4 regions of the Streptomyces clavifer genome follow, and region 3 is predicted to be linked to each of the others. Evidence: riboswitches for the same ligand, from Rfam matches in the RefSeq annotation. Region 3 holds a riboswitch; each other region holds the start of a gene.
The links. Region 3 has a riboswitch for cyclic di-AMP ahead of OG927_RS17410 (M23 family metallopeptidase). Riboswitches for the same ligand answer to the same signal wherever they lie in the genome.

Region 1 (5,377 bases), 1.6 Mb from region 3:
CGACCACGGGCTTGACCGCTGCCGTGCGGCGGGCGAGCCGGGTGAACTTGCGCGGGTTGCCGAGCGATTCGAGGTACAGCAGGGCCACATCGGTGTCCTGGTCCTCGAACCAGTACTGCAGGAAGTCGTTTCCGGAGATGTCGGCCCGGTTGCCCGCCGAGATGAAGGTCGACAGTCCCGCCCCGCGGCGGTGCAGGCCGGAGAGGACGGCGATCCCGATCGCGCCGGACTGGGTGAACAGGCCGATGCGGCCGGCCCGGGGGGACTCGGGGGCGAGGGAGGCGTTGAGCCGTACCGCGTCGGAGGTGTTGATGATGCCGAAGGCGTTCGGTCCGATGATCCGCATGCCGTACGAGCGGGCCTGCCGGACCAGTTCGCGCTGCCGCTCCCGGCCTTCGGTGCCGCGCTCGGCGTAGCCGGCGGAGAGGACGACGAGGCCCTGGACCCCGTGCTCCCCGCAGTCGGCGACCACCTCGGGCACCCGGTCGGCGGGGACGGCGACGATCGCGAGATCGACCTGTTCGCCGATCTCGCCGACGGAGCGGTGCGCGGGGACGCCGTCCACCGCGGCCGTGCCGGCGGCGAACGACCGGTTCACGGCGTACGCGCGTCCGGTGAAGCCGGAGCCGAGCAGATTGCGCAGCACGGTGCGGCCCACGCCGCCGGGTGCACGCCCGGTGCCGATGACGGCGACGGAGCCGGGAGCCAGCAGCCGCTGCACGGAGCGCGACTCGGCCCGCTGCTCACGGCCGCGCTGCACGGCGAGCGACTCGGCGGTCGGTTCCAGGTCGAGCGTCAGGTGGACGGACCCGTCCTCGAAGCTCCGGTGCTGGGTGTACCCGGCATCGCGGAACACCTTGATCATCTTGTTGTTCGCGGGCAGCACTTCGGCGGCGAAGCGGCGGATGCCCCGCTCGCGGGCGACTGCCGCGATGTGTTCGAGGAGGGCCGAGGCCACCCCGCGGCCCTGGTGGGCGTCCTGGACGAGGAAGGCGACCTCCGCCTCGTCGGCGGGGGCGGAGGCGGGCCTGCCCTGCTCGTTGATCCGGTCGTAGCGGACGGTGGCGATGAACTCCCCGCCGATGGTGACGGCCAGACCCACCCGGTCGACGTAGTCGTGATGGGTGAAGCGGTGCACGTCCTTCGCGGAGAGACGCGGATACGGGGCGAAGAAGCGGTAGTACTTCGACTCGTCGGACACCTGCTCGTAGAAGCTGACCAGCCGGTCGGCGTCGTCCGTGGTGATGGGCCTGATGCGCGCGGTGCCGCCGTCGCGGAGCACCACGTCCGCCTCCCAGTGATCGGGGTACGCATGATGCGGACTCTGCTCCGGCGTGGGCTCCATGGGCAAAGCCTACGGCCCGCCGCACCGGTAGCGGAGGGTTCGGTGCGCGGGCACGCTGAGGGAGCCGGCGCGGCGGTGGCCCGCAGGCCGGAGCCCGGGCACAGCAGTGCGCACTGCATGAGAGACTGGTCTAGACAACCTATTGATACGTGAAGGGCAGAACCATGGCTGAGCGCCGCGTCAACGTCGGTTGGGCCGAGGGCCTGCACGCCCGCCCCGCTTCCATCTTCGTCCGTGCCGCCACGGCCTCCGGCGTCCCGGTGACGATCTCCAGGGCCGACGGCACCCCGGTGAACGCCGCGTCGATGCTCGCGGTGCTCGGCCTGGGCGCGCAGGGTGGCGAGGAGATCGTGCTCGCGTCCGAGGCGGACGACTCCGAAGTCGCCCTGGACCGTCTGGCGAAGCTGGTCGCCGAGGGGCTCGACGAGCTCCCGGAGACCGTCTGATCCGACCGGCCCGCACCGGATCGATTTCTGCGGCGAAGCCGCGGCACCCCTCGGGGAGCCGCGGCTTTTCTGTTTCCGGAACGGGGCGGGAAGATCGCACGCCGACCGGAATTACGGCAGCATAAAGAAAGCCCTGCGTTAATTACCTTCTTTGTATACGGCGCAATTGTTAATGACGGACGCCCGCGATGTTTACGGCGTGTTGCGAAGTCCTCACCCGGGGCGGATCCGCCGCGTGCCCGGGGCGGTCCGTGCGGCGCAGCCGGTGTGCGGCCGTGGCACGCTCGGTGTGCAGGGTGGCGAGCGCCCTGGCCCGCTCCGCGTCACCACGCGCCACCGCGTCCACGAGAGCACCGTGCTCGGCCCAGGAGTCGGCGGGCCGGGCCGGCTGCTCGACCGCGTACATCCAGGCGATCTTGTGCCGGAGCTGGGTGAGCAGCGCGATGAGCGCGGGGCTTCCCGAAGCCTGGGCCAGCGTCTCGTGGAACCAGCCACCGAGAGAGCGCAGGTCCTCCCCCTCGCCGCGGCGCACCCTCTCCTGCCCCAGCCTGACCAGGCCTCGGAGCACCTTGAGGTGTGCCTCCGTGCGTCGCTGCGCGGCCCGGGCGGCACCGAGGGGCTCCAGGAGCATCCGTATCTCCAGCAGGTCGGCGGCCTCCTGTTCGGTGGGCTCGGCGACGCACGCCCCCGCGTGCCGACGGGTGACGACGAACCCCTCGGACTCCAGGGTGCGCAGCGCCTCGCGCACCGGGACGCGGGAGACGCCGTAGCGACGCGCGAGCACCTCCTCGGTGAGGCGGCTGCCACGCTCGAAGACACCGGAGACGATGTCGTCACGGATTGCCGTGCATACCGAATGCGCAGGAATGCGCATGTCCGAACCTCCGCCTTAATCCCCGCGCAACGCGGCCGATCGACGCCTGTTCTGTGACTCTATTGCAATCAGCCAGAATTTCCGAAGGCGGAGCGGAATCCATGCATATCTTCTGTCCTGAAAGCACTTCTGCTCAGCTTCGGCCCGTACCTTCTCCGGCAGCACGACGAAGGCCCCGGCGGTGCCGGGGCCTTCGTCGTCAGCGGAGTCGTGCGAGGCGGGTCAGACCTGGACTCCGTGGGCGCGGAGGTAGGCGACGGGGTCCATGTCGGAGCCGTACTCCGGCGTGGTCCTCGCCTCGAAGTGCAGGTGGGGTCCGGTGGAGTTGCCGGTCGAACCGGAGAGGCCGATCTGCTGGCCCGACGTGACGCTCTGGCCGACCGAGACCCCCATCGAGGACAGGTGGCCGTACTGGGTGTACGTGCCGTCCGCCATCCGGAGCACGATGTTGTTGCCGTACGCACCGCCCCAGCCCGCCTCGACGACCGTGCCGGCGCCGACCGCGACGACGGAACTGCCGGATGCGGCCCGGAAGTCCACGCCCGAGTGGCTGCCGGAGGACCAGAGGGCGCCGCCGGACTTGTAGCCGGTGGTCACCTGGGAGCCGGCGACCGGGAGGTGGAAGGCGTTCAGCCGGGCGCGCTCGGCGGCGCGGGCGGCGCGCGCCTCGGCCTCACGGGCCTCCTTGGCGCGGGCTTCGGCCTTGCGCTTCGCCTCGGCCTCGGCCTTCGCCCTGGCCTTGGCTTCCGCCTTAGCCTTCGCTTCGGCCTTGGCGGCGAGGTCGGCCTGGTGCTGCTGGGCCTTCGCCTGGGCGGCGATCTGGTCGGCGAGCGTGGAGTCGATCGCGACGGCCTGGGTCAGGCCGGTACTGCCCGCGGTGAGGGCCTCGGAGTCCGCGGCGAGGGCCGGGGAGGACACACCGCCGATGACACCGGTGGTGGCCAGGGCCGCGATGCCGGCGACCTGAGCGCTCCTGCGCGTCAGACGGCTCGGGGCACGGTGCTTCCCGGTGGCTCGGGTGAACGCCATGGAGGGGCTGATCCTTTCCTTCCTTCTCGCCTACCGGGTTAGCTGACGGGTTCGGAGCAGGAAGGTCTCCTACGGGCCCCTCCACCCCGTGCGAGGGCGCAGGCGTCCGATTCACCCCAGGGACTTCGTGGGTCCCCGGCTCCCCAGGCTCGCGCCTGACGGGGACTCGGCGATGGCTGTCCGGCGCCGCGGACGCGGCATATGTCTGGCGGACAGCCGGGCCGACGCTAGGCCGGGCGCCTTTCCGGCGCCAAACGGATCAGGTCTTTTGTCGCACATCCCACAGGGCATACCGCAACTCTCCCCCCAAAGGGGGCAAAAGGGAGGACCCCGGCGAGAACGCTCTCGCCGGGGTCCGTACCGCCCTGACACGTCAGCCGCTGACGACCGACACCTCTCCGATACCCAGCGCCCTGACGGGCTCCGCGATCTGGGCGGCGTCCCCGACGAGGACGGTGACCAGACGGTCGACCGGGAAGGCGTTGACCACCGCTGCGGTCGCCTCCACCGTGCCGGTCTCGGCCAGGCGGGCGTAGAGCTGGGCCTGGTAGTCGTCCGGGAGGTGCTGCTCCACCTGGTCGGCCAGGGTCCCTGCGACGGAGGCCGCCGTCTCGAACTTCAGCGGAGCCACACCCACGAGGTTCTGCACCGCCGTCTCGCGCTCGGCGTCCGTGAGCCCTTCGGCCGCCAGTGTGCGCAGGACCTTCCAGAGGTCTTCCAGCGCGGGCCCGGTGGACTCCGTGTCCACGGAACCGCTGATGGCGAGCATCGCGGCACCGGTCGCCCCGGAGGAGGATCCGGGTGCCGTGGAGCGCAGGACCTGCCCGAAGGCGCGGACCCCGTAGGTGTAGCCCTTCTCCTCCCGCAGCACGCGGTCCAGTCGGGAGGTGAGCGTGCCTCCCAGGCAGTACGTGCCGAGGACCTGGGCGGGCCAGACGCTGTCGTGCCGGTCGGCGCCGATGCGGCCGATCAGCAGTTGGGTCTGCACGGCCCCGGGGCGGTCGACGACGACCACGCGGCCGGTGTCGTCCGCGGTGATCGGCGGTACCGGGCGGGACACCCCGGCGTTGCCCGACCAGTCGCCGACCGTGTCGGCCAGCAGCGCGTCCAGGTCGACCCCGGTGAGGTCACCGACGATCACGGCCGTCGCGGTGGACGGGCGGATGTGGGCGTCGTAGAACGCGCGCACGGCCGCCGCGTCGATCCGGCGCACCGTCTCCTCGGTTCCCTGACGCGGGCGCGACATGCGCGCCGTCGTGGGGAAGAGCTCCTTGGAGAGCTGCTTGGCGGCGCGGCGGGCCGGGTTGGCCTGCTCGTGCGGGATCTCGTCGAGACGGTTGCCGACCAGGCGCTCCACCTCGCTCTCGGAGAAGGCGGGCGCCCGCAGCGCCTCGGCGACCAGGCCGAGCGCCTTGGCGAGCCGGGAGACCGGGACCTCCAGGGAGACACGGACCCCCGGGTGGTCGGCGGACGCGTCGAGGGTGGCGCCGCAGCGCTCCAGCTCGGCGGCGAACTCCTCCGCGGAGCGCTTGTCCGTACCCTCGGACAGCGCACGCGCCATGATCGTGGCCACGCCGTCCAGGCCCTCGGGCTCGGCGTCCAGGGGCGCGTCCAGGAAGATCTCCACGGCGACGACCTGCTGGCCGGGGCGGTGGCACCGCAGCACGGTCAGGCCGTTGGGCA
Region 2 (5,377 bases), 2.7 Mb from region 3:
CTCTTGCCTCTGAGGTAAGAAATTTGCCCGAGAGGAAAGATCCTGGCTCAATGAATGTATGAAACCTCCCGAAGGAGGGGTGGCCGACGATCTGCCGGGGGTCGCGCCGCGCCTGCGTGACCTGCGTCGCGACCGGGGCCTCACCCTGGAGACCGCCGCCGGGCGGGCGGGGCTCTCCCCGGCCCACCTCTCCCGGCTCGAGACGGGCCGAAGGCAGCCCTCGCTCCCCATGCTGCTCGGACTCGCCCGCATCTACGGTACGACGGTCTCCGCACTCCTCGGGGAGATGCCGCCCGAACGTGACGCGATCGTCCGCGGCGGTGCCGTCGGCGGAGGGGCGATCTCCCGCCCCGGAGTGGCCCCCTTCGAAGGGTCAGGCGGAGGCTTCGGCGGTGCCGAGGCCGACGGCTGGCTGTACCACCAGGCCGGCGCCTCGGGCCGTGCCATGCAGGCGCTGCGCGTCAGCGTCCCGTACGGGGCACAGAGTGATCTCGTACGCGTCCATCCCGGCGAGGAATGGCTGTACGTCCTCGACGGGCGGTTGCGGGTGACCCTGGGGGAGACCGTGCACGACCTCGGGCCCGGTGACAGCGCGCACTTCGACTCGCTCACCCCGCACCGGATCGCCGCCCTCGACCGGGGAGGCGTGCGGCTGCTCTTCGTCCACACACTGCTGCAGAGTCCCGCAGCCGAGCTGTGCCTGGGCGGCGAGGTCCACCGGGTGTGAACCCCGCCCGTCCCGATACCCCTCAGATCCTTCGTTCCCCTCGGCCCGAGCGGTCGAAAGAGAGGACTGTCATGTCCGATTCAGCAGACTACGACCCGCTCACGCCCCGCAGGCAGAAAGGCACGGACACGCAGGAGCGGAAGATGCCCCGCGGTGTGGTCATCCGGCTCTTCGCGTACCTGGTGGCCGGGCACGTCATCGCGGCGTTCCTCTACGTCCTGTTCACCGTGGCGGGCAAGAGCTGACCCGCCGGACGTGGCGGGGGAGGGTCTGCCGCTCACGGTGGAGGTGGGGCCGGCTCGCCGGCGCCTCGGCCCTACGCGTCCTCGACGAGGCGCTCGCGCAGACGCTCGCGGGTGGCGGGCGTCAGCTTCAGGCCCTCGGTGAGGTAGCGCTCCGTGCCGCCCCAGGTCTCCTCGATCGCGGTGAACGCGGCGGCGAGGTAGTCGGGGTGCGCGCCGAAGAGCGGATTGAGCAGCTCCATCACCTCGTCGGACATCCCCGCCGACGAGGTGTCGCTGCGCCGCACCTTGTAGCGGCGGTGCGCGTCGTTGGACTTCAGGTAGTCGGCCTCGATGGCCTCCTTCTCGACCCCGACCGCCAGCAGCGAGACCGCGATCGACAGGCCGGCCCGGTCCTTGCCCGCCGCGCAGTGCATCAGCGCGGGAACGCTGTCCTCGGCCAGCGCGTGCAGCACCCTGCTGTGCTCGGCCGTGCGGTCCGTGATGATGGACCGGTACGAGGCGATCATGCGGTCGCTGCCCCTGCCGTCGGCGAGGATCGAGCGCAGTTGCTGGATGTTCCCGTCACGCACGAGCCGCCAGAACTCGGCGCCGTCGGCGGGGTCGGAGAGCGGGATGCTGACGTTGCGGACGCCGGGCAGCTCCACGTCGAGGCCGTCGAGCTTGTGGTCCGCCGCGTTGCGGAAGTCGAAGACCGTGTGCAGCCCGAGGCCGGCGAGGAACGCGGCATCGGCCTCGGTGGCGTGCGCCAGGTGCCCGCTGCGGTAGAGGCGCCCGTGCCGCACCTTCCGGCCGTCCACGGTCGGGAGCCCGCCCACGTCGCGGAAGTTGCGGACACCGGTCAGCTCGGTGTCGGTCGGCGGAACCTCTGGCAGCTGCGTCACAAGGACTCCTGAAGTGTCTGGCGTCGGCGCCTCTCGCCGACGAGGGCACGCTCGCGACGATACGACATGGATTCATCGGGCAACCGTCTCGGTCTTCGCCCCGTTTTCGGCCCGGTCCGAAAGGAAGAGAAATCGCGCCATGTCCGTATTGGTGTATTTAGCAGAACATGCCCCGCTTGTGCGGGAGATGGGCGGCGGCAGGTGAGCGGGATCATATCCGTGACGGTGTGTGGCGGAACCACGGGCGGGTATTCCGGACGCCGCGCGGAAAGCCAAGATCCGTAATCCACGGAGTGTGACCGGAATTCCGGACGGGAAAGGAGGGGCGGATTCCGGTCCGCAACCGGCGGCTTGTTCCCGGCGTCCCGGCTCGCCTACGGTCACGGTCAATCCGGACGGAACGCCTAATCCTGCCGCCGCCCGGAATCCGCACCGACCTACGTGTGGCAGGAGCGGGGGAACCAGGCAAGCCGCCGACCGGAGGGATCCGGGACGGCTCGGGGTCAAGTCGCGTCCAGCGCGGCCGGGCATCTCCAGCCCGAACCCGACAGCTCACCTCGCAGGCGCCGGAGAGGACATCCCCATGCCCGCAAAGGGTAAGCACCGTCGTACGAAGACCGGCCCGATCTCCCGTGGCGTCCTCGCCGCAGGGACCGGCGGCGCCGTTCTCGCCCTTCCGCTGATCGGCGCCACCGGTGCGCACGCGGCGGAGCAGGCCGCTCCCGCCGCCAAGCCGGCGGCCGCGGCTGCGGCGCACAGCGCGCCCGCCGCCTCGGTGGCGAAGAAGCAGAGCGCGCCCAAGACCTACTCCGTGGTCTCGGGCGACTACCTGTCGAAGATCGCGGCCGACCAGAAGCTCAAGGGCGGCTGGGAGAAGCTGTACAAGGACAACCGGGACGTCGTCGGCGACAACCCGAGCCTGATCCTCCCGGGCATGAAGCTGACCCTCGGCGCCAAGGCGTCCGGCCCGGCGGTGCAGTCCGCGCCCAAGGCCGCGCCGTCCGAGGCCGCCCCCTCGAAGGCGGAGGCCACCCCCGAGGCGGCCGCTCCGGTCGAGAAGAAGACGACGGCCACCAACGCGTCCGACTCCTCCGCCGCTTCCGAGAGCAACAGCTCCGGCTGGACCTCCCCGGTCGCCGACGCCAACGTCACCACCCAGTACCGCGCCTCCGGCGCCAGCTGGTCCAGCGGCTACCACACGGGCTCCGACTTCCAGGCCGCCTCCGGCACGAGCGTCCGGTCCATCGGCCCGGGCACCGTGGTCTCGGCCGGCTGGAGCGGTTCGTACGGCAACGAGGTCGTCATCCAGCACAGCGACGGGATGTACTCCCAGTACGCCCACCTGTCGTCGCTCGACGTCTCCGCCGGCCAGACCGTCACCGGCGGCCAGCAGATCGGCCTCTCCGGCTCCACCGGCAACTCCACCGGCCCGCACCTCCACTTCGAGGTCCGCACCGGCCCGAGCTACGGCTCGGACGTCGACCCGGTCGCCTACCTGCGCGCGCACGGCGTCTCCATCTGAGGGGCGTCTCCGGGCGGGCGTCTTCCCGCGAGGCTCTCCAGCTGAAAGCCCTCGGGTGACGTCTCGATATGAGCATCCCGATGTGGGCGTCTTCATGTGAAGGCCTCCATGGGACACGGCCGTCGGTCGGCCCGAAAGTTCGACAGTTCGCCGGGAAGAGGGGCGGTGCGCGGCGGCGCACCGCCCCTCTTCTTATTCCGGCTTTACCAAAACCTGACCGGGTGGTCTTTCTCACCACCCGTCAACCCCCCATTACGGTCGCGTAGGTCACATTCAAAGGTGCAGGATATGCACTTGTGGCAGACGATTCGAGAAACACACAACGAGGCATCATCGGGTCGTACGCGGCGATCGGCGACAGTTTTACCGAGGGTGTCGGGGACCTGGGTCCGGATGGGCGGCTCCTCGGCTGGGCGGACCGCTTCGCGGTTCTCCTCGCGGACCAGCTCCTGGTTCCCGGGGTCCCCGAAGGCCCGCACGGGAACTTCCGGTACGCCAACCTCGCCGTACGCGGACGGCTCCTCGACCAGATAGTCGAGGAACAGGTCCCCCGCGCCAGGGAACTGGCACCGGATCTGGTGACCTTCTGCGCGGGCGGCAACGACATCATCCGGCCCGGCTCCGATCCGGACGACGTGGCCGAACGCTTCGAGCGCGCGGTCGCCGATCTGACGCAGTCCGTCGGCACCGTCATGGTCACCACCGGCTTCGACACGCGGCATGTGCCGGTGCTCCGTCACCTGCGCGGCAAGATCGCCACGTACACCGCCCATGTCCGCTCCATCGCCGACCGCTACGACTGCCCGGTCCTGGACCTGTGGTCGCTGCGGTCCGTGCAGGACAGGCGCGCCTGGGACAACGACCGGCTGCATCTCTCGCCCGAGGGCCACACCCGGGTCGCGCTGCGCGCCGCCCAGGTCCTGGGACTCGACGTGCCGGCCGACCCCGACCAGATGTGGCCGCCGCAGGCCCAGCGCGGGACGCTCGAAGTGCGGCGCGACGACATCCACTGGGCACGTGAGTACCTGGTCCCGTGGATCGGACGACGCCTGCGCGGCGAGTCCTCCGGCGACCACGTCGAAGCCAAGCGCCCCGACCTGCTGCCGCTGTGAGTTCCCGGACGACCGCCCGGCTCCCGGCGGCGGCCGCCTCGGAACGGACCGGTCCGCCGGGAGTACCGGAGTGGGAGCTGCGCGCCGCACGGGCCGATGACGTCGAGGCGGTCGCGGAGCTGCGGGCCGTCGTCATGCGCGCGGACCTCGAGCGCCTCGGACGCTACGACGAGCACCGCGTGCGGCAGCGGCTGCGGGACTCGTTCTCCACCCGGCACACGTCCCTCGTGATCGCCGGCGGCCGGTTCGCGGGATGCGTGACCGTCCGGCCCGCCGGCGACGGGAAGCTGCTGGAGCACTTCTACCTGGCCCCGCAGCACCAGGGCAGGGGGCTCGGATCCGCCGTTCTGCGTACCGTGCTGGAGGGCACCGACCGGGAAGGCGCGACCGTGCGTCTGACCGTCCTGCGCGGCAGCGCCGCACGCCGGCTCTACGAGCGGCAGGGATTCGTCATGGAGGCCCAGGACCCGGTCGACGTCTTCATGGTGCGCCCGGCGGGCCCGGTCACCGCTCCGCGAGCCTGACCGGCGACAGATCCAGGGTCTGCCGGCGCGCGGGGATCCGCTCCAGGACGCCGCCCGCGAAGACGTCGTACAGCGGCAGCGTCTCCAGGTGCACATAGCCGATGTGACAGTCGCACACGTCGGCCGGGCAGCCGCGCGGGCCGAGGGAGCGCCGGTAGCTGCCGTCGTAGAGGTTGCCCAGCTCGGCCCGGACGAAGTGGCAGCGCCGCACCGTACCCTCGCCGTCGACGGAGATGACGGACTCGCCCGTCCGGCAGGGCAGCCCGGCCGAGCTGTGCGGGTGCCTGCTGTAGGGGAAGAGCGGGTCGAGGGCCGTCCACCGGTCCGCCTCCGCGTCCGTATAGCTGTGCCCTTCGGCGGCGTTGA
Region 3 (5,377 bases):
AGCGCCGTTCCCGAGCGTGGCCAGTGGCGTTACCGGCCCCGCCGGGTCGGCATGGTCTGGCGCAGCAAGGCCTTCCGCGCCGGTGCGGTGATCGCCGTGCTCGCCCTCTGCGGTCTGGTGATCCTGTCCCTGGTGCGCGACCAGACCGGCACGGAGGGTTTCCTGGTCGGTCTGGGCCTGGCCGTGCTGCCCGTGCCGCTGCTGATGGCGGCGTTCCGCTGGCTCGACCGTGTCGAGCCCGGCCCCTGGCGGAATCTGCTGTTCGCCTTCGCCTGGGGTGCGTGTGCCGCGGCCCTGGTGGCGATCATCGCCAACTCCTTCGCGACCCGCTGGATAGCCACGGCCACCGCGGACCCGGCCAGTGCCGACACCCTGGGGGCCACGGTCGTCGCCCCGGTCGTCGAGGAGAGCGCCAAGGCCGCCGCCGTCCTGCTGATCTTCCTGTTCCGCAGAAGGGAGTTCGGCGGTGTCGTCGACGGCATCGTGGTCGCCGGGTTCACCGCGACGGGTTTCGCCTTCACCGAGAACATCCTCTATCTCGGCAACGCCTTCGGCGAGGACCAGGAGCTGGGCACCACGGGCCTCGCCTCGGTCACGGCAGGGACCTTCTTCGTGCGCGTGGTGATGTCGCCGTTCGCCCACCCGCTCTTCACCGTGCTCACCGGCATCGGCTTCGGCATCGCCGCGCTCGGCGGCCGGCGCCGCCGGGTGCGCCGGATCGTGCTGCCACTGCTCGGACTCGTTCTCGCCATGGGCATGCACGCCCTGTGGAACGGCTCGTCGGCCTTCGGACCGTACGGCTTCTACGCGGTGTACGGGGCCTTCATGGTGCCCGCCCTCGCCCTGGTGACGTGGCTGGCGATCTGGTCGCGCCAGCGGGAACTGCGTACGCTCTCCGCCGAGCTTCCCGTGTACGCGTCGGCCGGCTGGCTGACTCCGGCCGAGCCGCTCGCGCTGGCCTCGATGCGGGCGCGGGGGATGGCCCGCGACATGGCCAGGCACTGGAACAGCCACCCGGACCGGTCCCGGGGCAGGGCGGCGGCCCGTGCGGTCGCGGAGTACGAGTCGTTCGCGACCTCGCTGGCCGTACTGCGCCACCGGGCCCGCCGCGACGGGGCCGGCCCGGACTTCGCCCACCGGGAGCAGGAGCTGCTGCACCACCTGTGGCAGCGCCGGGACATCGCCGGGCCGGCCCTGACGTACGCGGCCCGTGCGACGGGACGCGCCCGCGCCCACCGCGTGCCGCCGCCGTACCCCCGCCGGCCGCACGGCGCGCCGTATCCGCAGCACCAGGTCCCCGCGCCGCACCGGCACTACGGCGGCTACAACCCGTATCTCCAGCCGGTCGCGCGGCAGCCGGGCACGGGCCACGGGCCGGTACCGCCCGGGTAGCGGACCGGCGTCACCACGGTGCCGCCACCACCCGGGCAGTCCGCCACCACCCGGGCAGTCCGCCGGCGTCAACACCGGGCCCTTACCGCCGGGGTGAAGCCACATCGGCGTCTCCCTGGGCAGCCGCAGCGCTCCCCGGTGTCAGGCGGACGCGTCGGTGAGCTCCGCCAGCTGCTCCTCGGTCAGCCTCAGGTCGGCCAGGGCCACCAGCGCGGGCAGCTGTCCGACCGTACGGGCGGAGGCGATCGGTGCGGCGACGGTCGGCCGGGCGGCCAGCCATGCCAGTGCGACCGTGGCGATCTCCGCGTCGTGCTCCCGGGCGACCTTGTCGAGCGCCGCGAGCACCGTGCCGCCGCGCTCCGATTCCAGATGCCGGCCCGCGCTCCCGGCCCGCACGCTGTCGACCTCCGTGCCCGGCCGGTACTTGCCGGTGAGGAAACCCGAGGCGAGGCCGGAATAGGGAACGGCTGCGAGCCCCGCGCCGGCGGCCGTGTCCAGGAGCGCGCCCTCGTAGGTGTCGCGCGAGACGAGGTTGTAGCGGGGCTGCAGGGCGGTGTAGCGGGCCAGCCCCTCGCGCTCGGAGAAGTCCAGGGAGGCTCGGAGTCGCGCGGGGCTGATGTTGGAGGCGGCGATCTCCCGCACGGTGCCCGCCTTCACCAGGTGGTCGAGCGCGGTGACGATCTCCTCGACGGGGACGCTCTCGTCGTCGAAGTGCGTGTAGAAGAGGTCGATGTGGTCGGTGCCGAGCCGGCGCAGCGACGCCTCGGCGGCAGCCTTGACGGTGGCGGCGGAGAGTCCCTTGTACGCGGGGTGGGCGCCGGCCTTGGTGGCGACGACGATGTCGTCGCGGTTGGCGCGGGCCGCCATCCACCTGCCGATGATCGTCTCCGACTCACCGCCCTCGTTGCCCGGGGCCCAGGAGGAGTAGGCGTCGGCGGTGTCGATGAAGTTGCCGCCCACCGCGGCGTACGCGTCGAGGACGGCGAAGGATTGGTCCTCGTCCGCCGTCCAGCCGAAGACGTTGCCGCCGAGGGCGAGGGGGAATACCTGGAGGCTCGAAGAACCGAGCGGGCGCAGACTCGTCATACCCGGGGCCAACCGGTCTGCGGAGGACGCTATTCCGCATCCCCGGGGCCAACCGGTCCACGGAGGACGCTATTCCGCCGAGCCGCTCCGCACCCCGGGCGGGCCCGCGTGCCGCAGGCCGACGGCCCTGACGTCGGGGGGTGTGCGTCAGGGCCGCCGGGGTGCGGGTGCGCCGTGGGGCGCGGGGCTCAGATCGTCAGGCCCTTGCCGCGGAGCCAGCTCAACGGGTCGACGCCCGTGCCGTCCGGGGTGTGGATCTCCAGGTGGAGGTGGGGGCCGGTGACGTTCCCGGTGGCGCCCACACGGCCGATGGTGTCGCCCGTGCTGACCTTCTGGCCGGCGGTGACGTCCATCGAGGACTGGTGGCAGTACCAGATCTCCGTGCCGTCGTCGAGCACCAGGACCGTGCGGTAGCCGTACGAACCGGAGTAGCCGGCCGACTTCACCGTGCCGCTGTGCACGGCCTTGACCGGGGTGCCGGTCGGAGCCGCGAAGTCCAGCCCGGTGTGGTAGCCGGAGGACCACAGCGAACCGGCCTGGCCGAAGGTCGAGGTGATCGTGTAGGAGGACGTCGGGACGGCGTAGCTGGCGGCGAGCTTGGCGAGGCGCTCGGCCTCAGCCTTCTCCGCGGCCTTCTTCTCCGCCGCCTTCTTCTTCGCGGCGGCCTCGACCTCGGCGTTGCTCTGCTGCTTCGTGGCCTGCGCAGCGGCCTGCTCGGCGGCGGCCTTCTCCTCGGCGGCCCTGGCCTCGGCCGCGGCTCCGGCCTGCTGCTGCTCGGCCTGCTGGAGGATGCGGGCGCGCAGCGCCTCACCGGCGTCGGTGGCACCCTGCTCGGCCTCGGCGGACGTGATGCCGGCGGTGGTGAGCGGGGCGGCCTGGGTGGTCGTCCCGGTGTCCGCTTCGGAGCCGCCGGACATGAAAGCGCTCACGCCGGGAAGGGACTTGGCGTCGGGAAGACTGTCCGCGATGGAATCGGGAAGGGAGATGGAGACCGGCGGTTTGCTCTGCGCCGTGGCCATGCCACCCGCGCCGACGGCCGCGATGACGCCGACGCCGAGGACGGTGGAGCTACGGGCGAGACCGCGCTGCTTGGCTACGCGGTGCCTGCCGCGCACGGGACGGATGGACTCCTCGGTGGGATTCCATTCCTCCCACGTCCGCTCCTCGTCACCGGCCATGCCGGTCCTGAAGGGTGACGGGGCCTCGGGGGCAGGCTGATTGGACGCCACGTGGGCGCACTCCTTTCCTTCCTTCTCGCCTACCGGGTTAGCTGACGGGTTCGGAGCAGGAAGGTCTCCTACGGGCCCCTTCGTCTCTCACGAGACACAGGTGCCCGATTCACCCCATGTAGGTGGTTCCCCGGTTCCCTTGCGGAATTCGGCGCTCGCGCACGGTGTCGCCTCTGGCGACGACTGGGACAACCGCGCTGCGTTATCGAACGTTAATAGACACCGGGGCCCGATTCCAAGCTGTTCCGATTGATCGTTCAGCACTCTGGCCGGGACTTCAGGGTGGAAAACGGTCGTAAACGGTCGAGTTGAGTATTCCCACTCCGGACACGAATTTCTGACGGTTAGTCAAATGTTATGCGGAGCGGTACCTTTCGACTACGGACGGTGGTAAAGGGTCATTCACTGCCCCTCCCCACGATCTTCACCGTCGTGCGCCGCTGCGGCTGCCCCCGCGCGGGCCGGCCCACCGCGAGCAGCGCCAGGTCGTCCGTCGCGCGTCCACCGGTGTGCAGCCGTACGTCGTCGGTGAGCGCGGAGAGCAGCTCCTCGGGTCCCGGGAAGATCCGGCCGCGCAGCCGGGCGGCCGGATCGTAGAAGACCCCGTCCGCGTCCCGCGCCTCGGAGAGGCCGTCCGTGAACGCCAGGAGCGTGGCCCCCGCCGGCAGCTCCCACTCGTCCGACCGGTCCGGCCACACCCCCAGGTCCATCCCGATCGGCAGCGCGGGTGCGGTCGGCGCCAGCACCTCCAGCGCCCCGTCGGCGTGCAGCAGGATCGGCTCGGGGTGACCGCGGTTCACGATCCGCACCGCACCCGCGCCCACGGGGATCTCGGCGAGCACGACGGTGACGAACCCCTCCATGGAGTCGAGCCCGCCGCGTCGGCTCCCCTCCCGCGCCAGCGCCCGCTCCAGCCGCTGTGCCACGCCCTCCAGCGACAGCTCCTGCTCGGCCGCCTCACGGAAGGCACCGATCACCACGGCCACCGCCTCCACGGCGTCCAGCCCCTTGCCCCGCACGTCCCCGACGACCAGCCGCACGCCGTGCGGGGTGTCCGCGACGGCGAACAGGTCGCCGCCGACGAACTCGTCCGCCTGCGCGGCCTCGTACCGCGCCGCGACCAGCAGTCCGCCGATCCGGTCGTCCGGTGTCGGCAGCACCGCGCGCATCGCGGTCTCCGCGACGGCCCGGGCCGAGGCGAGCTGCTCGTTGCTGCGGCGTACGACACCGTTGATGACCAGGGCGAGTGCGGAGACGGTGATCAGGGTGAGCAGATCGGTGAGCGGTACGACCTTGGTGATCAGGCCGTCCGAGAGCCGGATCGCGAGGACGGCGAGGGTCGCGGCCACCCCCGTACGGACGGTGCTCGCCAGCGAGAAGAACGGGGCGGCGATCAGTGGGGCCGCCGCGAAGAGCGGAACGGCCGTGACGGCGGTCGGGGTCACGAGGTCGAAGACGATCCCGACCCCGATCATCAGGGTGGGCAGCGCACGCACGAACCGCCGGGCCCCGACGCCCTCGCCGGCTCCGCCCCGCCGACTGTCCCGCTTCCCCACCTGTGCACTCCTGCCCGGTCCGCTCACGGCTGCGGACGGTACCGCGATCCACCCGGGCCGGCCGGAGCCGCGCCGTGCGACGGCGCGTCGTCGGCCGAAGGGGGGAGCGCGCCG
Region 4 (5,377 bases), 910 kb from region 3:
CACAGCCCCGTGCACCGCACCACGCTGCCCAGTGGCGTCGAGGCATGGCTGGTGACCCGGTACGCGGACGCCCGGCAGGCGCTCGCCGACACCCGGCTCTCCAAGAACCCGGCGCACCACGCCGGACCGGCGAGCGCCAAGGGGAAGACGGGTATCCCGGGGGAGCGCAAGGCGGAGCTGATGACGCACCTGCTGAACATCGATCCGCCGGACCACACCCGGCTGCGCCGGCTCGTCTCCAAGGCGTTCACCCCGCGCCGGGTAGCCGAGTTCGCGCCGCGTGTGCAGGAGCTGACGGACCGCCTCATCGACGCCTTCATCGAGGAGGGAAAGGCCGACCTCATCCATGACTTCGCCTTCCCCCTGCCCATCTACGCGATCTGCGACCTGCTGGGGGTGCCTCCCGAGGACCAGGACGACTTCCGGGACTGGGCCGGGATGATGATCCGGCACGGCGGCGGGCCGCGCGGCGGAGTGGCCCGGTCGGTCAAGAAGATGCGCGGCTACCTCGCCGAACTCATCCACCGCAAGAGGGAGAATCCCGGCGACGACCTCATCTCGGGACTCATCCGGGCGAGCGACCACGGCGAGCACCTCACCGAGAACGAGGCCGCCGCGATGGCCTTCATCCTGCTCTTCGCCGGATTCGAGACCACGGTCAACCTCATCGGCAACGGGACGTACGCCCTGCTGCGCAATCCGGAACAGCGGATGCGGCTGGAGCGCTCGCTGGCGGCGGGCGAGACGGACCTGCTGGCCACGGGCATCGAGGAGTTGCTGCGCCACGACGGCCCGGTGGAGATGGCGACGTGGCGCTACGCCACCGAACCCGTGACGCTGGGAGGGCGGCACATCGCGGTCGGCGATCCCGTTCTCGTGGTGCTGGCGGCCGCCGACCGGGACCCGGAACGCTTCCACGATGCGGACACCCTGGACCTTGCACGGAGTGACAATCAGCACCTCGGATACGGGCACGGAATCCACTACTGCCTGGGTGCGCCGCTGGCCCGGCTGGAGGGTCAGGCGGCACTGGCCACACTGCTGAGACGCCTCCCCGACCTGCGGCTCGCTGCGGAACCTGCCGATTTGCGCTGGCGGGGCGGGCTCATCATGCGCGGACTGCGCACTCTTCCCGTGGAGTTCGAACCCGGACATCCGTCCGAAAAAAGTGACACTCTGTCAACTCTGTGACTTTTACGTGATCTCCGCTGCATCGACTTGTGACACACGTTCGAGTACGGCTAGGTTCACCGTTCGACTTACCCGTCACACGTCAGTCACACGGAAGGCAATCCCATGGGCTCCGCGAATGGCAGACACCGCCGCCCTCGTCAGGCACCCGCGATCGTCGTCGCCGCAGGCGTGACGGGATCGGCGATCGCCATCCCGTTGCTCGGCGCGACCGGCGCGCACGCCGCAGAAGCCTCGACCTGGGACCGGGTCGCCGAGTGCGAGAGCGGTGGCATGTGGAGTGCCGACCTCGGCAACGGCTACTACGGCGGCCTGCAGTTCTCGCAGGACGACTGGTCGGCCTACGGCGGTACGGCGTACGCCGCGCGCGCCGACCTCGCGAGCCGTTCGCAGCAGATATCGGTCGCCGAGAAGGTGCTGGACGACAAGGGCCCGCAGGCGTGGCCCAGCTGTGCGGTGATCTCCGGGCTCGCGCTGGACGGCACGCTGCCGGGCGTCGACCCGGGCGGCGACCCGTCCGCCGACCCCACGGCCACGGAGGCCCCGTCGGACGCCGCCTCGACCGAAACGCCGGACAAGGCGGACGAGAAGGGCAAGAGCGACAAGAAGGGCAAGTCCGGCAAGGGTGACGCCTCCACCGGGTCCGCCGCGTCCGAGTCCTCGTCACCCTCCGCCACCCCGTCCCCCGAGGCGTCCGAGGCGGCGGGGACCTCCGAGCGCGGTGGCGAGACCGGCGGGAAGCACCGGGGCGCACCGGCCCCCGAGGCGAGCACCGGGACGGACCTGAGGGGCGAGCGCGAGGCCGGCCGGCACGCCTCGCGCGGCGACTCCGAGGCCCGCGAGGGTGCGGCGGCGGTCGCGGACGGGACCTACACCGTCCGTGAGGGCGACAACCTCTGGGCGATCGCCGACGAGCAGAAGCTGCCCGGCGGCTGGAGCGGCCTCTACGAGGCCAACAAGGCGGAGCTGGGCTCCGACCCGGATCTGATCCTGCCCGGCCAGAGTCTCGACCTGGCCCCGAAGGCGGACGCGGACACCGCCGCGGCGGACGAGGAGTCCGGCGCCGAGGCTGCAGTCGCCAACTGATCAAAAGCGGGAAAACACCCCGAAATCAGGGGTAGTTCAGAGGCCTATGTCCACTTATGCGTAAGTGAGACATGGGTCTCTTTGCTTGAACTGGCGCGCCTCGCCCGCCCACTCGGCCCGCATCGCCTCCGACCTGCGGAAACGGTGCCACCCTCGGAGGTGGTAAGCGCTGATTGCCAGTTATGTCCATCTTTGAATGTAGGCGTTGCGTGTGTTTACGGTCGGAACCGCTCGCACCGCGGGCACCTTCGACCGTCACGCCGAATCCTGCCGTCGGCCGAAGGGGACAGACGCGTAAAGCGCCGTAGGCAGGAGCGGGGGACCCAGGTAAGTGCCGGACCCGGCCGTCGGAAGACGGGCGAGGGCCGGCTGGGGGTGAAGTCGTCCGCCAGTGCGGGTGACCGGGCAACTCACAGGCCCGAACCCGACAGCTCACCTCGTAGGCGTCGGTGAGGAGAACCATGCTGCTTTCGAGCAAGGGCAAGCACCGCCGCCCGTCCAAGGCCGTCCGCATCGCCACCCTGGCCGGCGTCACCGGCGCGGCCGTGGCCGTTCCGCTGATGGGTGCCACCGGTGCCTCCGCCGCCTCCGTCGCGACCTGGGACGCCGTCGCGCAGTGCGAGTCCGGCGGCAACTGGTCCATCAACACCGGCAACGGCTACTACGGCGGCCTGCAGTTCTCGCAGTCCAGCTGGGCGGCCGCAGGTGGTACCCAGTACGCCGCCCGTGCCGACCTGGCCAGCAAGGCCCAGCAGATAGCCACCGCCGAGAAGCTCCTCGACCTGCAGGGCCCGGGCGCCTGGGCCTGCGCCGGTGCCGGCGGTCTGACCAACGACGGTGTGGACCCGGGCGTCGACACGGGCTCCGCGAAGAGCGAGGCCGAGCCGAAGGCGGCCCAGCCGGAGCGCAAGGCCGAGCAGCCCGCCAGCCGCAGCGAGACGCGCACGGCCCCCAAGGCCGAGAAGACCGTCACCACCCCGACCGGCGACAAGGTCAAGAAGGGTGACGGCGAGTACAAGGTGAAGGCCGGCGACACCCTCAGCACGATCGCCGGGGCGAAGGACGTCAAGGGCGGCTGGCAGAAGCTGTTCAAGCTGAACGACGACATCGTCGAGAACGCCGACCTGATCTTCCCGGGTCAGCAGCTCCACCTGAAGTAACCGGGATCTGTCCTCCCGGCGGTGTTCCCGGCCCGGCGCGCGCACCCGGTGCGCGCCCGGGCCGGGGGCGTTTTCGGGGCGCCCGGCGGTGGTGTTCGTTCAACTTTTGTAGTTACTTGCCAGTAAATTTCTGAAGCTTTGCCCGTAATGCGGGCTCTTGGGTCCTTTTTCGTCCCAGGGGACGGGCGGTCGGCCGACGCAGCGGGCCGGGCCGGTTAGGCTCGTGTCGCAAGGCCACAGTGACCCTGCACAACCAGTGTCATATCCCAGAAGGAGATGCCTCGTGCCGTCCATCGACGTCGTCGTAGCCAGGGAAATCCTCGACTCCCGGGGCAACCCCACGGTCGAGGTCGAGGTTGGCCTCGACGACGGCAGCACGGGACGTGCTGCTGTTCCGTCCGGCGCCTCCACCGGCGCGTTCGAGGCCATTGAGCTTCGCGACGGCGACCCCAACCGTTACCACGGCAAGGGCGTCGAGAAGGCCGTCCTCGCTGTGATCGAGCAGATCGGCCCGGAGCTCGTCGGCTACGACGCCACCGAGCAGCGCCTCATCGACCAGGCGATGTTCGACCTCGACGCGACCGAGAACAAGGGCTCGCTCGGCGCCAACGCCATCCTCGGTGTCTCGCTGGCCGTGGCCCACGCCGCGTCCGAGGCCTCCGACCTCCCGCTGTTCCGCTACCTCGGCGGCCCGAACGCGCACCTGCTGCCCGTTCCGATGATGAACATCCTGAACGGCGGCTCGCACGCCGACTCCAACGTGGACATCCAGGAGTTCATGATCGCGCCGATCGGCGCCGAGTCGTTCTCCGAGGCCCTGCGCTGGGGTGCGGAGATCTACCACACGCTCAAGAAGGTCCTGAAGACCAAGGGCCTGTCCACCGGTCTCGGCGACGAGGGCGGCTTCGCCCCGAACCTCGAGTCCAACCGCGCCGCCCTGGACCTCATCATCGAGGCCATCAAGGAGGCCGGCTACGTCCCGGGCCGCGACATCGCGCTCGCGCTCGACGTCGCCGCGTCCGAGTTCTACAAGGACGGCGCCTACGAGTTCGAGGGCAAGTCCCGCTCGGCCGCCGAGATGACCGAGTACTACGAGGAGCTCGTCTCCGCGTACCCGCTGGTCTCCATCGAGGACCCGCTGTACGAGGACGACTGGGCCGGCTGGAAGGTCATCACCGACAAGCTCGGCGCCAAGGTGCAGATCGTCGGCGACGACCTCTTCGTCACCAACCCCGAGCGCCTCGCCCGGGGCATCGAGGAGGGCTCGGCCAACGCCCTGCTCGTCAAGGTCAACCAGATCGGTTCGCTGACCGAGACCCTGGACGCCGTCGAGCTCGCCCAGCGCAACGGCTTCAAGTGCATGATGTCCCACCGCTCCGGTGAGACCGAGGACGTCACCATCGCCGACCTCGCCGTCGCCGTGAACTGCGGTCAGATCAAGACCGGCGCCCCGGCCCGCTCGGACCGTGTCGCCAAGTACAACCAGCTGCTGCGCATCGAGGAGATCCTCGACGACGCCGCGGTGTACGCGGGCCGTTCGGCGTTCCCGCGCTTCCGCTTCGAGGGCTGACAGCCCGGCAGCAGGAGCTGGGCCCCTTTGGGGGCACCAGCCTCCGTCCGTCCCCGCACTCGGTCCCGTACCGTGTGCGGGGACGGACGTGCGTAACGGGGAGGCGTGAGAGATGGCCGGGAAGGATCGCGACCGGTTCTCCACAGCGACCAGGCTGCGGCTGCTCGGTGAGCAGACGGCGGCCCGCGTCTACCGGTCCCAGAACCGCCGCCAGGCCCGGCGTTCCCGGCTCACCGGCCGGGCCGCGTTCCTGGCGCTGATCGTCTGCTCCCTGGTGGTCGCCCTCGCGTACCCGATGCGGCAGTACATCTCCCAGCGCGACCAGATCGCGGATCAGGAGAGGCTCTCGCGGGAGGCGCACGAGCGCACC

Region 1: it holds a riboswitch for cyclic di-AMP, as region 3 does, so the genes downstream of both, OG927_RS24785 (M23 family metallopeptidase) here and OG927_RS17410 (M23 family metallopeptidase) in region 3, are expected to answer to the same signal.
Region 2: it holds a riboswitch for cyclic di-AMP, as region 3 does, so the genes downstream of both, OG927_RS29225 (M23 family metallopeptidase) here and OG927_RS17410 (M23 family metallopeptidase) in region 3, are expected to answer to the same signal.
Region 4: it holds a riboswitch for cyclic di-AMP, as region 3 does, so the genes downstream of both, OG927_RS13340 (LysM peptidoglycan-binding domain-containing protein) here and OG927_RS17410 (M23 family metallopeptidase) in region 3, are expected to answer to the same signal.

Annotation. Positions count from the first base shown of each region.
Region 1 covers NZ_CP107793.1:5,646,364-5,651,740, reverse strand. The annotation lists gene OG927_RS24800 (bifunctional acetate--CoA ligase family protein/GNAT family N-acetyltransferase) at 1-1,345, opposite strand, end outside; gene OG927_RS24795 (HPr family phosphocarrier protein) at 1,510-1,791, shown strand; gene OG927_RS24790 (GntR family transcriptional regulator) at 1,961-2,665, opposite strand; gene OG927_RS24785 (M23 family metallopeptidase) at 2,888-3,694, opposite strand; cyclic di-AMP (ydaO/yuaA leader) riboswitch at 3,708-3,876, opposite strand; gene OG927_RS24780 (M16 family metallopeptidase) at 4,068-5,377, opposite strand, start outside.
Region 2 covers NZ_CP107793.1:6,715,517-6,720,893, forward strand. The annotation lists gene OG927_RS29210 (helix-turn-helix domain-containing protein) at 59-727, shown strand; gene OG927_RS29215 (DUF6126 family protein) at 799-972, shown strand; gene OG927_RS29220 (tyrosine-protein phosphatase) at 1,044-1,853, opposite strand; cyclic di-AMP (ydaO/yuaA leader) riboswitch at 2,278-2,432, shown strand; gene OG927_RS29225 (M23 family metallopeptidase) at 2,437-3,375, shown strand; gene OG927_RS29230 (SGNH/GDSL hydrolase family protein) at 3,672-4,487, shown strand; gene OG927_RS29235 (GNAT family N-acetyltransferase) at 4,565-5,011, shown strand; gene OG927_RS29240 (STM4011 family radical SAM protein) at 4,992-5,377, opposite strand, start outside.
Region 3 covers NZ_CP107793.1:4,019,120-4,024,496, reverse strand. The annotation lists gene OG927_RS17420 (PrsW family intramembrane metalloprotease) at 1-1,392, shown strand, start outside; gene OG927_RS17415 (aldo/keto reductase) at 1,534-2,478, opposite strand; gene OG927_RS17410 (M23 family metallopeptidase) at 2,667-3,707, opposite strand; cyclic di-AMP (ydaO/yuaA leader) riboswitch at 3,719-3,871, opposite strand; gene OG927_RS17405 (PP2C family protein-serine/threonine phosphatase) at 4,106-5,263, opposite strand.
Region 4 covers NZ_CP107793.1:3,110,725-3,116,101, reverse strand. The annotation lists gene OG927_RS13350 (cytochrome P450 family protein) at 1-1,191, shown strand, start outside; gene OG927_RS13345 (transglycosylase family protein) at 1,297-2,277, shown strand; cyclic di-AMP (ydaO/yuaA leader) riboswitch at 2,568-2,738, shown strand; gene OG927_RS13340 (LysM peptidoglycan-binding domain-containing protein) at 2,739-3,437, shown strand; gene eno (phosphopyruvate hydratase) at 3,721-5,007, shown strand; gene OG927_RS13330 (FtsB family cell division protein) at 5,120-5,377, shown strand, end outside.